Regions from separate parts of the Anaeromassilibacillus sp. Marseille-P3371 genome, predicted to be linked through region 1. Evidence: riboswitches for the same ligand, from Rfam matches in the RefSeq annotation. Region 1 holds a riboswitch; the other holds the start of a gene.
The links. Region 1 has a riboswitch for cobalamin ahead of B9Y59_RS12525 (ABC transporter substrate-binding protein). Riboswitches for the same ligand answer to the same signal wherever they lie in the genome.
Positions count from the first base shown of each region.

Region 2: another riboswitch for cobalamin. It lies ahead of cbiD (cobalt-precorrin-5B (C(1))-methyltransferase CbiD); the one in region 1 lies ahead of B9Y59_RS12525 (ABC transporter substrate-binding protein).

Region 1 is NZ_LT835157.1:2,961,189-2,968,667, reverse strand. Features, by position in the region: cobalamin riboswitch at 1,192-1,384, shown strand; gene B9Y59_RS12525 (ABC transporter substrate-binding protein) at 1,538-2,590, shown strand; gene B9Y59_RS12520 (FecCD family ABC transporter permease) at 2,590-3,747, shown strand; gene B9Y59_RS12515 (ABC transporter ATP-binding protein) at 3,744-4,505, shown strand; gene B9Y59_RS12510 (helix-turn-helix domain-containing protein) at 4,652-5,491, shown strand; gene B9Y59_RS12505 (DMT family transporter) at 5,478-6,386, shown strand; gene B9Y59_RS12500 (DUF2000 domain-containing protein) at 6,373-6,795, shown strand; gene B9Y59_RS12495 (methylated-DNA--[protein]-cysteine S-methyltransferase) at 7,082-7,479, shown strand, end outside.
Region 2 is NZ_LT835157.1:1,560,380-1,567,858, reverse strand. Features, by position in the region: gene cbiT (precorrin-6Y C5,15-methyltransferase (decarboxylating) subunit CbiT) at 1-922, opposite strand, end outside; gene cobK (precorrin-6A reductase) at 935-1,699, opposite strand; gene cobJ (precorrin-3B C(17)-methyltransferase) at 1,712-2,440, opposite strand; gene B9Y59_RS05920 (cobalt-precorrin 5A hydrolase) at 2,475-3,500, opposite strand; gene cobM (precorrin-4 C(11)-methyltransferase) at 3,490-4,269, opposite strand; gene cbiD (cobalt-precorrin-5B (C(1))-methyltransferase CbiD) at 4,266-5,408, opposite strand; cobalamin riboswitch at 5,548-5,733, opposite strand; gene B9Y59_RS05905 (mechanosensitive ion channel family protein) at 5,734-6,576, opposite strand; gene B9Y59_RS05900 (type I phosphoribosyltransferase) at 6,859-7,479, shown strand, end outside.

The DNA of each region.
Region 1 (7,479 bases):
GCAGTCACTAACGGGAAACTACTCTAGGAAACACCTTAGGTGTGAAAGACGTTGTGCGTTCGGGCGATTGGCCGCACACTGGATAACTTGGGGGAGACATCCTCCGTATCTGGTAAAAATTCTGTAAAAATGCCATAGGCATAAAGGTACTACGTACCGTACTCGACGGCTTAGAGGAGGAAACTTCCATAGGAAAAATCTTAGGAGTAAAAGACACTATTTGCCCAGGCGGTTGGCTGAATACCGGATAGCTTGGGGCAGATATCTGTCCGTATTTGGCGAGAATTGGATGGCCGATGGTAGAATGTTTGCGTAAAAAATTCTGTAAGTACGGAGGGCTACATGCCCGGCGGCCAGTAGCAGGGGGCTTGTATATAGGGAAAGTCTCAGGTACGAAAGACGCTATTTGTCCGGGTGATTGGCTGGATATTGGATAGATTTGGAAAGACATCCGTCCGTATCGGGCAAAAGTTGGACGGTCAGCAGCAGAATGTTTGCATAAAAATGTTGTAGGTATGAAGAAACTACGTGCCCGGAGGCCAATAGTAGGAAACTTCCGAAGGAAACACCTTAGATGAGAAAAACGTTATGAGTCCGGGTGGTTGACTTAATACTGTATAACTCGGGAAAGACAACCGTCTGTATTGGGCAAAAGTTGGACGGTCAACAGCAAAACACTAGTGTAGAAAAAGACGTAGATATGCAGGCGCTACATGCCTGGCGGCCAACAGTAGAAAATTTCCAAAGGACACACTGTAGGGGAGCAAGACGTTATACATCGCAGGCCAAAGTACGCACGAATTGGGATGGAATAGGAGTACCTATACGACATTATCAGATCTTTCAGAATGTAATGCCCGCATTGCACGATAACCACAGGCCGGACAACGTTATCTCAGGCAGAAATCGAAAGAGTAGGGGGAGAACCTTTTGTGATGAGGGTGAAAAAACTTTTGGCGAATCCGTGAAAATCTGTAAGGAGAAAGATTCCCATAACAGAAGTTGAGGAGGCAATCCTCTTTACAGCAGGTCCATATCAGACAAAGACCCCTGTACCGGAAAACCGGTGCAGGGGCTTTGTTTTTGTGGGATATAATTTGAAAGGGGAGAGAGGCATTAGCAGGAGTGGTGGAATAGGCAGCGGTCGATTGACATTCTTTAAAGGATGTTCTATACTTTAAAACGACAAAAGAATCGAATAGGGTTTATGGTTCAAACCATAGAGTGGTTTGATGAAAAGGGAAACAAGTGCGAATCTTGTACAATCCCGTTGCTGTGTTTGCGGAGCCAGTTCCCAAATGCCATTGACAGAAATTTCTGTTGAGAAGGTGGAATATGGCGATGATGCATGAGTCAGAAGACCTGCCATGAACTCGGTAACCATTCTGCGGACGACGGAGCCGGTTGCCAGAAAACGTCCAAGGGGGACGTGCGCCCTTTTGACGATCTGGAAGCCCCGCCCGCAACAATTGTTGCGGGCGTTTTTGTTGTCTTTTGTCGCAAAAGCATGCTTTACAGATCGAAAAGGAGTGGAAGAATGATGAAAAAAAGAATTCTCGCAGCCCTATTGGCGATTTCGATGCTACTGAGCTTGGCGGCCTGTAGAAATGCCTCACAGGTATCCTCCGAGTCGGAAAATACGTCATCGGATGTGGACCAGACAGTTTCTTCGGAAGCTTCTTCACAGGAAGCTTCCCCGGAGGATACCGATTACTATCCGGTGACGGTTGAAGTTTATAATAATGCAAGGGAATTGGTCCCTTATACGTTTGAAAAATGTCCAGAAAAAACGCTGGTTTATGGACGGAACAATGTAGAAATTCTTTTGGCGCTTGGCTTAGGCGATAAGATTGAGATGGTGGCCGATTGTAGCAGTGTCATGCCCGAATACGCAGAGGAGTTTGCCAAGTTGGACCTTCTGAAAAATCATCAAGACGTCGGATATTTTGTCAAAGAGTATGCTTTAAGCTTGGAGCCGGATATGGTGATTGGCTGGTATTCCCTGTTCAATATGGAGGACCGTATGGGAGATGTGGATTTCTGGCATGACCGTGGAATTGGCACCTATACGACCATCAACAGTGTGTTGCGCGGCGATGAATCTCTGGAAAATGAGTATCAGGATATTCGCAATTTGGCAAAGATCTATAACCGGCAGGACAAGGCGGAAGAGATCATTGCAGATATCGAAAAATTTGTCGATCAGGGCAAGCAGGCTGCAGAAGGCGGGGAACCACAGAGAATCTTGATTGCTGAAAAATGGGAAGGCGAGTATGACATCTACCATGCAAAGACTGCGGCCGGCGATATTGCGGCACAGATGGGGGCGGAGCCGCTTGGACAGGCAGGCTGGACCGATGAAGAGATCGTAGAGGCTAACCCAGAGGCCATCTTTGCGGTACATGTTGGTTCTGTTTCTGATGAGGAAGCGATTGCCCTTTATACGGAGAATCCTGCCTTGGCCAGCGTAGATGCAGTAAAGAACGGACGCATCTATCCGGTGGAATACAGCCTCGCCTATGCGCCGGGAGTCCGTACGAAGGACACCGTAAAGTTGTTCCTCAAGTGCCTCTATGGGATCGATGAATAATGGGAATGAACATGCGGCGTAAGGATTCAGAGGCAACGGAAGTTATATCTTCGCGTGGAAAACCACAATCGGTTGTGGGTGAAGCTTCTCGGCTTGCCACCGGCGTGTTCCGTGGAATCCCGGCATATGTTTGCGCCATCGTCGTTCTATTGGCAGTACTGGTGCTTTCTGTACTTTTTGCCGTGACGGTAGGTTCGGCCGATTTGACGGTTCAGGAGGTGTACGACATCATCCTGTTTGAATGGTTTCATATTGGTGATCCTGCCGTACTGGCCCAGGGTGCTGTCCATGACATCGTCTGGTTCATTCGTTTGCCGCGCATTGTGTTGGGAGTCGCTGTGGGCATGGGACTGGCGACAGTTGGCGTTGTCATGCAGGCGGTGGTGCAGAATCCATTGGCAGATCCATATATTCTAGGAATTTCTTCGGGAGCATCCCTTGGTGCGACAGCAGCCATTCTCCTGGGAATCGGGGTGTTTGGTTCCAACAGTGTGGGGGCATGTGCTTTTTTGGGGGCATTGGGGGTTTCTTTTGCGGTCATTTGGATTTCACACCTGGGAGGGCGTGCCACCTCGGTCAAACTGGTGTTAGCCGGTGTCGCACTCAGTTCCGTTTGTTCTGCCGTTTCAAACTTTATTGTCTATGTAGCGGATGATCCCGGACGCTTTATGACGGTGACCTTTTGGTTGATGGGGAGCTTAGCGGGCGCCGAATGGGAGAGCAATGGTGTGATCTTCTTGGTGGTGCTGTTGGCCTTGGCTTTTTTCCTGACACAAAGCCGGACGCTAAATCTTATGTTGTTGGGAGACGATACAGCGATTACGTTGGGGACAAATTTGCACCGATACAGGCAGGTTTATCTTGTGGCCGCGTCGCTGGTTGTTGGGTTTGTTGTATATGCTTCCGGCGTGATCGGTTTTGTCGGGCTCATTATTCCACATGTAATTCGCGTGTTGTTCGGGGTGGATCACCGAAAACTCTTGCCACTCTCTGCACTGGCAGGTGGAATTTTCTTGGTGTGGGCGGACGTGGTGGCCCGCACGATCATTCCGAATGCAGAATTACCGATTGGAATCTTGATTTCCATTGTGGGCGCTCCGGCGTTTGTCCTACTGTTAATCAAAAAGACGTATTCGTTCGGGGGGAAGGCAGCATGAGGATTGACGCAGAGAACCTTTCCTTTTCTTGGGGCAGCACACAGATTTTAAAGGATGTATCCCTACATGCAGAGGACGGCTGCTTTGTGGGGCTCATTGGCCCAAATGGCAGCGGCAAGAGCACTTTTTTAAAATGTGTTTACCGGGTATTACAGCCTAAGATGGGATGCATTTTATTGGATGGAAAAGAAATTACGCACATGGGTTATAAGGAAACCGCACGCCGCCTAGGAGTGGTTGCGCAGCACAATGCCTATGATTTTGATTTTCTTGTAAAGGATATCGTGCTGATGGGGCGTTCCCCTCATAAACGTACGATGGATCGCGATACGGCGGAAGATTACGCAATGATGCGGGATGCACTACGGCAAGTAGGTATGGAGAGGTTTGAAAACCGTTCTTTTTCCAGCCTTTCTGGAGGAGAACAACAGCGTGTTATTTTGGCTCGTGCTCTGGCACAGGATACAGAAGCGTTAATTTTGGATGAGCCGACCAATCATCTGGACATTAAATATCAGCTTCAGCTATTAAACATCGTCAAGTCGATGCATAAGACGGTCTTGTCTGCCTTTCACGATTTGAACTTAGCTGCAATGTACAGCGATATCCTTTATGTTGTCAAGGATGGCGCAATCTATGGCTATGGAAGGCCCCGTGAGGTTCTTACAGAGCAGATGATTGCCGAGGTCTACGGTGTACGGGCAGAAGTTCGCACCGATGAGCATGGGCAGTTGACCATTATCTATCGGGCTCAATAGTCGATACAAACCCGCTGCTGAGAGAAGTTCTTTCGGCAGCGGGTTTTCCTATTGGTTCCATCCAAAAAGAGCAATATCCTACAAGACAAACCACAGGCATTCATGGTAAACTGATGTGCAGAGACAGGGGAGAGAAGGGAACATCATTGTCTATTGAAAATCGAATGATTTGTTTTGACACCCAATTACATATTGAGGCATACTTTTTGCAGGGAATTGTCCAAGATTTTCCCAACCATTTCCATGAGGAGTACGTGATTGGATTCTTGGAAAGCGGCCTCCGGCAGCTACGGTGCAACAACCGTGAATATCTCGTTCAGGCGGGTGACCTTCTGGTATTCAATCCACGAGACACGCACGCCTGCACGCAGGTGTCGGAGGTACCTTTGGATTGGCGCTGTCTGAATATCCGACCAGAAGTGATGAGCCAAATGGCGGGGGAAATTACAGGACGAGAGTATCTGCCCTATTTCCAACCGAATGTATTGTTGCAAAGTGAACACACAGCGGTTTTATGTGAGCTACACGACCGGATTGCTCAGGGGGACGCGAGTTTTCGAAAAGAGGAATTGTTCTTCTTCCTGATGGAGCAGCTGATCCACACATATGCAGAACCCTCCATATCGCCGGAAGAACAGGCATTTGACGGAGCGATTGAGGCAGTTTGCGCCTATTTGGAGGAGCACTATGCGGAAACGATCGCACTCAATGAATTGGCCGCGATTGCCAACCGAAGTAAATATCATTTGTTGCGCACTTTTACAAGACAGAAAGGGATTTCCCCGTATCGCTACCTGGAAACCGTTCGCATCGGAAAGGCTAAAAAACTGTTGGAAGAGGGAACGTCTCCGGCGGAAGCGGCTTTTCGGACAGGATTCTCCGATCAGAGTCATTTTACCAATTTTTTTAAAACCCTGATTGGTTTGACTCCTCGCCAATACGGCAATATCTTTTTAAAAGGGAGCATCAAAGATGAAGGAAACTAAAATAGCGGCGGGGCATCTGCTTTCCGTATTGACGATCTTGATATGGGGAACCACCTTTATTTCTACAAAGGTACTTTTGCGTGCATTCAGTCCGGTGGAAATATTGGTATTCCGGTTCCTACTGGGGACAATTGCTCTCTGTATCGCTTGCCCGCACCGCCTCAAAGTGACGGACCGCAAACAAGAAAAATATTTTATAGGCGCGGGCATCTGTGGAGTAACACTATATTTTTTGTTGGAAAACATAGCGCTTACCTATACCTTGGCCTCCAATGTTGGCATTATTATTTCCGTGGCGCCGTTTTTTACCGCTCTATTTGCCCATTGGTTTTTGGACGGAGAACCATTACAAGCGCCATTTTTCATCGGATTTTTTGCGGCAATCGCAGGAATTTGTTTGATTACGTTTAATGGAAGTACTGTGTTGAAGCTCAATCCTACCGGGGATCTTTTGGCCGTCTTAGCGGCTGTGGTATGGGCGCTTTATTCCGTACTGACGAGAAAGATCAGCCAATTTCATTATCCCACGATCCAGACTACCCGCCGCGTATTCTTTTACGGCTTATTATTTATGATTCCAGCCCTATTCTTTTTGGACTTTCATCCAGCGTGGGAACAATTGCTCCAACCGGTCCATACACTGAATTTACTTTACCTGGGTTTGGGGGCGTCTGCTCTCTGCTTTGTCACATGGAATGTGGCTGTCAAAGTGCTCGGTGCGGTTAAGACAAGCGTATATATTTATTTGGTTCCGGTGGTTACAGTGGTGACCTCTGCTCTTGTTCTGAAGGAGCCGGTCACCTGGATGGCTTTGATAGGAATGGGATTGACGTTGGCAGGCTTGTTTCTATCGGAATATCGGGGAAAGGGAGCGAAAAAACATGCAGGCAGATGAATGGAAATGCGTCATGGTGATTGATAGAGAGCTACCAGTTGGGGTGATCGCCAATACAGCAGGCATTCTTGGGATCACCGTGGGAAAGGAACTTCCAGAACAGGTGGGAAAAGATGTGAAGGACGCCTCTGGAACACAACACCGTGGAATCATTGAAAAGCCTGTACCCGTATTGCAGGGAAACCCGGAATCGTTGCGAAAACTGCGAGAGAAGTTCAATTGCTCAGAATACGCGGATGTCATTATGGTGGATTTTTCCGATGTAGCACAGGGTTGCCGTACCTACTCTGAATGGATGGACAAGGCTGCTACGATTCCAGAAGAGGACCTGCGTTACTTGGGATTGGCGATTTGCGGACCGGTCAAGCAGGTGAACCGTCTTACAGGAAATCTACCCCTACTCCGGTAGTACACTGCCAGCTTGATCCTATACCCCCGTTATGCAATATTCGGAAAAACCTTACGAAATCGAAAAAACGGACGGATATGAACATCCGTCCGTTTTTTGTAGCAGTGATGCAAGATTTTGACAAATCACAAAAGGATTTGCGAATAAGAGGAACTACCCCTATAATAAAAGAGAAGACATCCTTCTCATGCTGTGATCGATTGAAAATCAGTCACCAACATCAGCGAAAGAGTGTTAGCTGATTTGCGATGTACAAACAAAACTGGGAAAAAGGAGTAGAAACAAGATGGACTGTCTGTTTTTTTACGATACGGAACTAGGCCGGGTTTCCATCGGCGAAAAGAAAGGGGCAATCGTATTCTTGGGGCTTCCTGGGGAGGAAGTTCCGAAGGATGTACCGGTTTGTGAAACCGAATTGCTCCGGCGAGCGTCGGAACAACTTCGGGAGTATCTGAGCGGTGAACGGAGGACATTTGACCTTCCTCTTGCTCCCGAAGGCACTGCTTTTCAGAAGGCTGTTTGGGCAGAACTCGAAAAAATCCCTTACGGGGAAACACGGAGCTATGGACAGATCGCTGCTCAGGTAGGGAACGCAAAGGCATGCCGTGCGGTTGGAATGGCAAATCACCGCAACCCCATTCCGATTTTTATCCCCTGCCATCGCGTGATTGGCGCCGACGGCAG
Region 2 (7,479 bases), 1.4 Mb from region 1:
GTAGCACCCCTGGCGCTGTGCCGCGGACAATCCGCATATTGGATAGGCCAAATTTTTCGCGATTCTGTTCGATTAACCGGCAAGCATCTTCGTCACGCTCCACCGCATAAACCGCCCCACAGGGCGCTTGCAACGCCATCTCCACGGATACCGACCCGGTTCCTGCCCCGACGTCCCAAGCGGTACTCCCCCGATTCAGCCCCAAGCGAGAAAGCGAAACACATCGTACTTCCGATTTTGTCATCGGCGTATTTCCCCGAATAAAACAATCATCGGGCAATCCGAAACCGCCCGGACACAATGGTGCAGGATTTTGAATCAAAAGTGCACTTAGAGGTGCAAACGACCGATTTGCAAATTCGAGGGCAGACCCGGTGGAGATCCGCTCATCGGGGTAAGATAAATACTCTCCCACCGAGACGGTTACATGCCCCAAGCCTTCTCTGCGGAGTTCTTTACATAGATCTTGAACGGAAACCATCCCGGTCAACGCAAAGACCTTTTCATGGGTCCTCACTTCTCCCGGCAAGTTACACGCCTGTCCATGCGCGCTCACTAGACACGCATCTTCCCAAGGGATATGCAACTTGGCGCAAAGATACGCCACCGTGCTGATACCACAGCACTCCCGCACTTCCACGTGCTGAAAAAGGCTGCGCAGTTTCTTGGCGCCGCTATAAAAGCCGACATCCCCGGAGAGTACCACGCCTACACATAGAAACTCCGGATGAGCCTCTACAAAAGCAGCTATTTTTTCCGGAACGGTTGCCGCCCACTTTTCACAGGTGAGATCTGGAAAGGCATCCAACATACGCTGCGCGCCAATCAGACAATCACAGCTTTTTAGAACGTTCCAGGCGCCGATGGTCAAGGTGTCCCGGTTTCCCATTCCGATGCCCACCAGCCAGATTGTCTTTGCCATGTCAGTCCCTCCCTAAGACAAATGAAATCTTACGCACAACTTTTTCCAAAGTTCCATATAAGAGTCGCCGGACACTTGTGGAGGGCGGCCAATCACCACGGTACGCACGTCCGCCTTCTGTGCTGCACGGAGCTTTTCCCAAAAACCGCCCGCTTTACCAGATTCCTTTGTCACTAAGATCTGAATCTGAAATTGGTGAAACAAAGCAAGGTTCAGTTCCTCGGAAAACGGTCCCTGCATGCAGATCAAATGCCCCGGCGCAAAACCGAGCGAATTTCCCTTGCAGATTGCCTCCTCTGTTGGAAGCATCCGCACAAACAGCCGGTCTTGATAATGCGGAACATTCACAAACGCAGAAAGCTCTTTTGACCCCGTAGTCAGTAAAACATTCCCCGGCAATTCCGCGAGCGCCTCGGCCGCCTCTTGTGCGGTTGCAACATAGAAGCAGTCCCCCTGCCATTTTGGTGTGGCTTCCTCCCGCAGTAGACGAAAATAATCCGTACCGGTCTCCTGGCAAGCGGCGAGAATGTTTTCTGTAGCCAAAACAGCATACGGGTGCGTTGCATCCACGACACAATCGACGGGATGCATACGTAAAAACGAAACCATCTCCTCTCGATCCATCCGGCCCTGGAGAACCGAGGCATGTGCATGGTTTAAAAGCAATTCTCCATACGCGGTTGCCACACTGACAAAAAGGGAAACGCCACACGCAGAAAGACGTTCGGCCAGCTGTCTGCCCTCGCTCGTTCCTGCAAACAGCAAAATCTGCGCCATCACTTTGCCTCCTTACTGGTGTATATATCCACGCGGCGTCACTAGACGTCCATTGATAACACGCGTCTGGGAGTTTCCAATAAATACTGTGGTGAACATATCCGCCTGATAATCCCGGAGTTCCTCCAACGTCATCACGGTCCAGGATTCCCCTTCGCGGCCAATCGAACGGACCACTCCCACGGGCGTCTCTGCCGGACGGAATTGCCGGACAATCGCACAGGCCCTGCAGAGATAGTCTGCACGCTTTTTACTGGAAGGATTATATAGGCAGAGCACAAAGTCCGCTTCCGCTGCACAGGCCAATCGCTTTTCGATCGAAGCCCAAGGGGTTAAAAGATCGCTCAGACTCACGACCGCAAAGTCGTGGGAAAGAGGGGCGCCCAGAAGCGCTGCCCCACTGCATGCAGCGGTCACGCCCGGCACTACCTCGATGTCCAGCTGAGGAAACCTCTGTGCAGCCTCGAGCGCAGGGCTGGCCATCCCATAAACGCCCGCATCTCCGCTACAAATTAGAGCAACCGTCCGGCCTTCAAGCGCATATTTTACCGCCATCTCGCAGCGCTCCACTTCCCCACGCATTGAAGTGGTTAAGAACGTTTTATCCGGAAAAAAGGGCCGAACCAAATCGACATAAGCCGTATATCCCACAATTACCTCACTGCAATCCAAGGCCGTTTGCGCCCGTTGCGTCATCTGCGCCGCTTCCCCCGGTCCGATTCCAACAATATAGAGCTTCATATCTGTCCCCTCTTTCTGTGTCCTCTCTATTTCTTCAAAACCGAACGACCAGTGGGGCCGCTGCCACCGCGACTGTTACCCCGGAGAATGCAGTCTTTCGCACCAACAGAGTTCCTCCGCTGGCCAGCACGGCTGCTCGTTCGCATACATTGCCGACGCCGACTGTATTCTGTACGAACGCCGAGCTTGTGAAGGCTCCTTTGACCTGCAAAAGTTGTTCTGCCGTAAAGAAACGGCTGAAAAGTCTATTTGCTTTACAGTACTCAAAAATCCCGATTTCATCCCCTTTTTTGTCGATCGAAGCAACATTTCGTACACTTTCCATGTAAAGGGATTTACCTTGCACAGAATAACGGACCGCCTTTTCAATAGTCTCTCTCGAAGTCCCTCTTTTACATCCAATTCCCAGGGTAAGGATTCGCGGTAGCAGCCAACAGGTCTGTTCAAAATTTGCTTCATAGGAGAGTGCGATACGAATTCCCACAGCTCCTTTGCTCTTTTTTACCACTCCTGCGGGCAATTCTCCTTCTAAGGGAAAATCGCAATAAAACCCAACTGGATCTCCGTTGAGAATCGCCGCTGAAACAGCTTTCGCCGCTTCCGGGCGCATTACGCAAAAATCCTGCTTGGCCGCCCATGTATCCACCGCAAATACACCATTCCGGTCAGTCGCGGTTGTTACCACAGCTTGCGCTCCGACGGCAAAAGCAATTTTTTCTGCCAGGGAATTGGCTCCTCCTATATGGCCGGATACCAACGGCACAGCAAACCGGTTGCAATCATCGATCGCAACAACTGCCGGATCGTGAAACTTGCTCTTTAAATAGGGAGCGATACTTCGGACCGCTATACCACAGGCCCCAATAAAGATGAGCGCATCCGCTTTTTCAAAAGCGGATGCGGTCCACTCGGCAAGGGAATCCAACGGATCGACATCTTTCTTCACATATTTTAAAGGTGCACTGAGACGGCATAAATTTCCTTCTTGCTGCAAAAAGGAAATCAAGCGGAGCCCCAATTGAACGCCATTGGAAGTAAAAGCCACACATTCAATCCGCATTGGAAGGACCCTTCTTTTGGGCAGTACGGTATCCGTGGGAAAAATCCGGTGCGTACAGCTTTGAGCGTTCATAAGCCTTTCCGAGGAAGTTGCCAATTAGAATCAAAGCTGTCTTTGTGATTCCATTTTTTGCAGCCATCTCCGGAAGTATCCCCACTGTCCCGTGAACCACCTTCTCATCCGGCCATGTTGCTTTATAGACAATTGCTGCAGGGGTTTCCTCAGAATATCCACCTTCCAAAAGCTGAGTGCGCAGGGCTTCCAGATAGGAGGTGCTGAGAAATACAACCATTGTCGCTCCATGTGAAGCAAAGCTGGAGATGGACTCCTTCTCCGGAACCGGAGTTCTCCCCGCCATGCGTGTAATCACAACGGACTGCGATACCCCAGGAAGCGTATACTCTGCCTGCAAAGCTGCTGCTGCACCACAAAATGAGCTAACCCCCGGCACTACTTCATAGGACACCCCAGCGGAATCCAAAGCATCCATCTGTTCCCGTATAGCACCGTACAAACAAGGATCACCGGTATGCAGCCGTACGACGTTTTTTCCTGCGCGCTCTGCAGTGATGAGCACCTGCAATACCTCTTCCAAGGTCATACGAGCACTGTCATAAATCTCACAGTCCGGCTTTGTGTAGGTCGTGAGAATATTCGGATTGACCAGAGAACCAGCATAAACGACGGTATCCGCTTCTCCCAAAAGGCGGGCGCCGCGCACAGTAATCAAATCCACCGCACCGGACCCTGCCCCTACGATATGAATCATTCGACCCTCTTCTCTCCTTTCAAACGTCCCAACAGTATGGACGCATCGGTAGTCCGTCCTAACAGACCATATACATTGGAAAATAACACCGCCCCAACCATCAGCTTTCGATGGACCCGGGCATTCATGTGAAATTGAATTTTCTCCATCAAACCGTCCATGACAGACTGTAACAGGGAGGCATCCTTTAATAAATCAAATGCCTCATCCGTTGTGACACACTCCATCAGACGGTTCGCCAAATTGCGGGAAGCGCCGCAAAGAGCCGCATGTGCAGTCAGGATCTCCATCCGGGCATCTGCATAGCGTGAGTGGGTATTCATCACGCCTCCAGCCAATTTAACCAGTTTTCCCGCATGTCCAACCAACAAAAGGCCTTCAAATTGGAATTCCACGGCCATATCCAACAGCTCTCCGATATAATTGCTACAGATCACCGTACGGCAGGAAAGCTGCATGCGCTCTCGGAGAAACGTTTCTCCATAATTTCCCGGAACAGCTACAACGACCTGTACCCCGGAAGCACGAAGCTGGCACAACTCTGTGCGGATTGTTTCGATCAAAGCGCGCTCGCTCATCGGTTCCACAATCCCTGTGGTCCCCAATATAGAGATTCCTCCCACAATTCCCAATCTTGGATTAAACGTCCTCTCTGCAATGGGTTTACCCTCTGGAACCGACAGGATCACATGCCAGCCGCCACTATAGCCATATGCCATACTGACTTCCTGTAAGCTACTGGCGATCATGTTGCGCGGTCCAGGATTGATGGCAGCCTCTCCAACGGCACAGGCAAGGCCCGGCCGCGTCACACGGCCAATACCTTCCCCACCTTCAATAACAATCCCCTCTGCTAACTGGGAAACCTCTGCAAACACCAAAATGCCGTCGGTCACATCGGGATCGTCGCCGCTGTCTTTTTGAACTGCACAGGAGACGGATGCCTCCGAACGCTGTGTACGGCATATGGGCAATAAGAGCCGAATCCCTTTTGGCGTACAGAGCTCCACTTCGTTTACCCATTTGTTTGTAAGAATCATTTGTGCGGCAGCCTTTGCCGCTGCCGCTGCGCAACTGCCCGTGGTATACCCACACCGCAAGCGTTTTTGATCCTGGTAAACGTATTCTTCCAGCTTCATAAAAGCCTCCCGCGATATAAAAAACGCCATTCAGTAACTCGCATTACCGAATGGCGTGAATGGCGGAATAACAGGCCCAGAAGAAGCTTCTGCGCCCGCCTCGGGTTCCTTCAGCCACGCGCGCTCCAGTACCGTGGAGTCGCATGAAGGACGATAGGCAGGTATTCTGGCTCATACGTCTGCGCAACACTCCCCCTTCCCAGTTTCCCAGTGGTATTTTGGAATGTGCTCGGTATTCACAGCAACGGACTTGCGCGGGAATCACACCCGCTTCCCTTTTTCAGCCCCCTTTACGCAAAGGAGCACCTATATCCTGTGCTTTATTTTAAACAGATTTCTGTAGTTTGTCAACCGGCCGGTCTACATGCACATCCATCTGCGGAAATGGAATATGAATACCGGCACGGTCAAAAGCAAGCTTAACTTCCTCCTGCATCTGATAATACAGTGGCCAGTAATCATCGGTCTTGCACCATACGCGCACCAGCATCTGAATACAGCTATCTTTATGTTCTTCTACAGCGACCAATGGTTCCGGAGCCTTTTCTACCAGCGGATTTTTTTCGACCAGTTCTCCCAGGACCGCCTTTACTTTTGCAAGGTCATCGTTATAACTAATCGAGTAGTGCAAATCCAGGCGGCGCGTTTTCATCGCCGTATAATTTGTAATGGTACTGACCGTAACTTTGGAATTTGGAATGACAATTTCTTTATTATCAAAGGTCCGAAGGGTGGTAAACATGATTTCAATCCGTTCCACAACGCCCTCTACATTGTCCAGTAGTAAATAATCTCCAACCGTAAAAGGCTTTGTAAAAATGATCTGCGCACCGCTGGCAACGTTCGCCATATTTTCTTTAAGTGCAAGTCCTACGGTCACACCTGCCGCACCGATGGCAGCTATGATGGACCCGACTTCCACTCCCAGTTGCGCCAAGGCGGTGATACTGATGATGATTTTTATCGCCGCATTTGCCAAAGAACAAATAAACGTGATAATACCAACCTCTGTTCGAACGCGCAGCATTGCGCGCTTCATCAGGCGGATGATCACATTGCTCAGCCACCATCCAACTACAAAGATCAGTATCGCGCCAACGACATTTGGCAATATTCCTTCAAGCCAAACAAGGAATTTTTCCCACAATAATTCAAACGAAAGTTCCACTGTGCACCTCCAAGATAGCATTTCATCCATTGTTTACTAATATAACGAAAAATCAGGATCGATACAAGGCGTTGCGGAAAAATTGTTACGGAAATTTGTATGTTCTGTATATATTTTTCAAATATATTGCGTTTTTTATAAATAAATGGTATAGTATAGATAAATCCACAGCAATTCGTATTTGTAACACATCCAAACAACGCAAATGAACAGCCTGCATTGGCCGGCTTTCGGATGGCTGCGGCTTGAAATTGATTCCAGCAATGGAGAATGGAGGCAATTATGGAAAGCAGAGCGATTAAAATCAAATCCCCCAAAAATAGTAAGATCTCGATTAAAGTAATCCCAGGGCATTTTGCCACAAATCACTCGCACATCAACTATTATATCGATATGACCAGCATTAAACACCGCCACGCAATGGCCTATGAGGCTGCAGCAACTATGGCGATGAAATATGAGAATAATACCATGATCGATACCATTGTCTGTATGGATGGTTGCGAGGTCATCGCCGCTTTCCTGGCACATTACCTCTCTAAATCCGGCATTATGTCCATGAATGACAAAAGCGACATCAGCATCATCACTCCGGAGTTCAATACCAACGGACAGATGATCTTCCGCGACAATATTCAGCAGATGATCTGGCAGAAGAACATCCTGCTTTTGGTGGCATCGGCAACTACCGGCAAAACCATCAATCGCTCTTTGGAGTGTATCAAATATTACGGGGGCAATGTCGTTGGCATTTCCGCTATCTTTAGCGCGATCACCGAGATGGGTGGCGTACACATTGACACGATTTTTACGCCTGAGGATGTGCCGAACTATCAGACATACTCGTTTAAAGATTGTCCGGACTGTCAACAAAAGCGCAAGATCGACGCCATTGTCAACAGC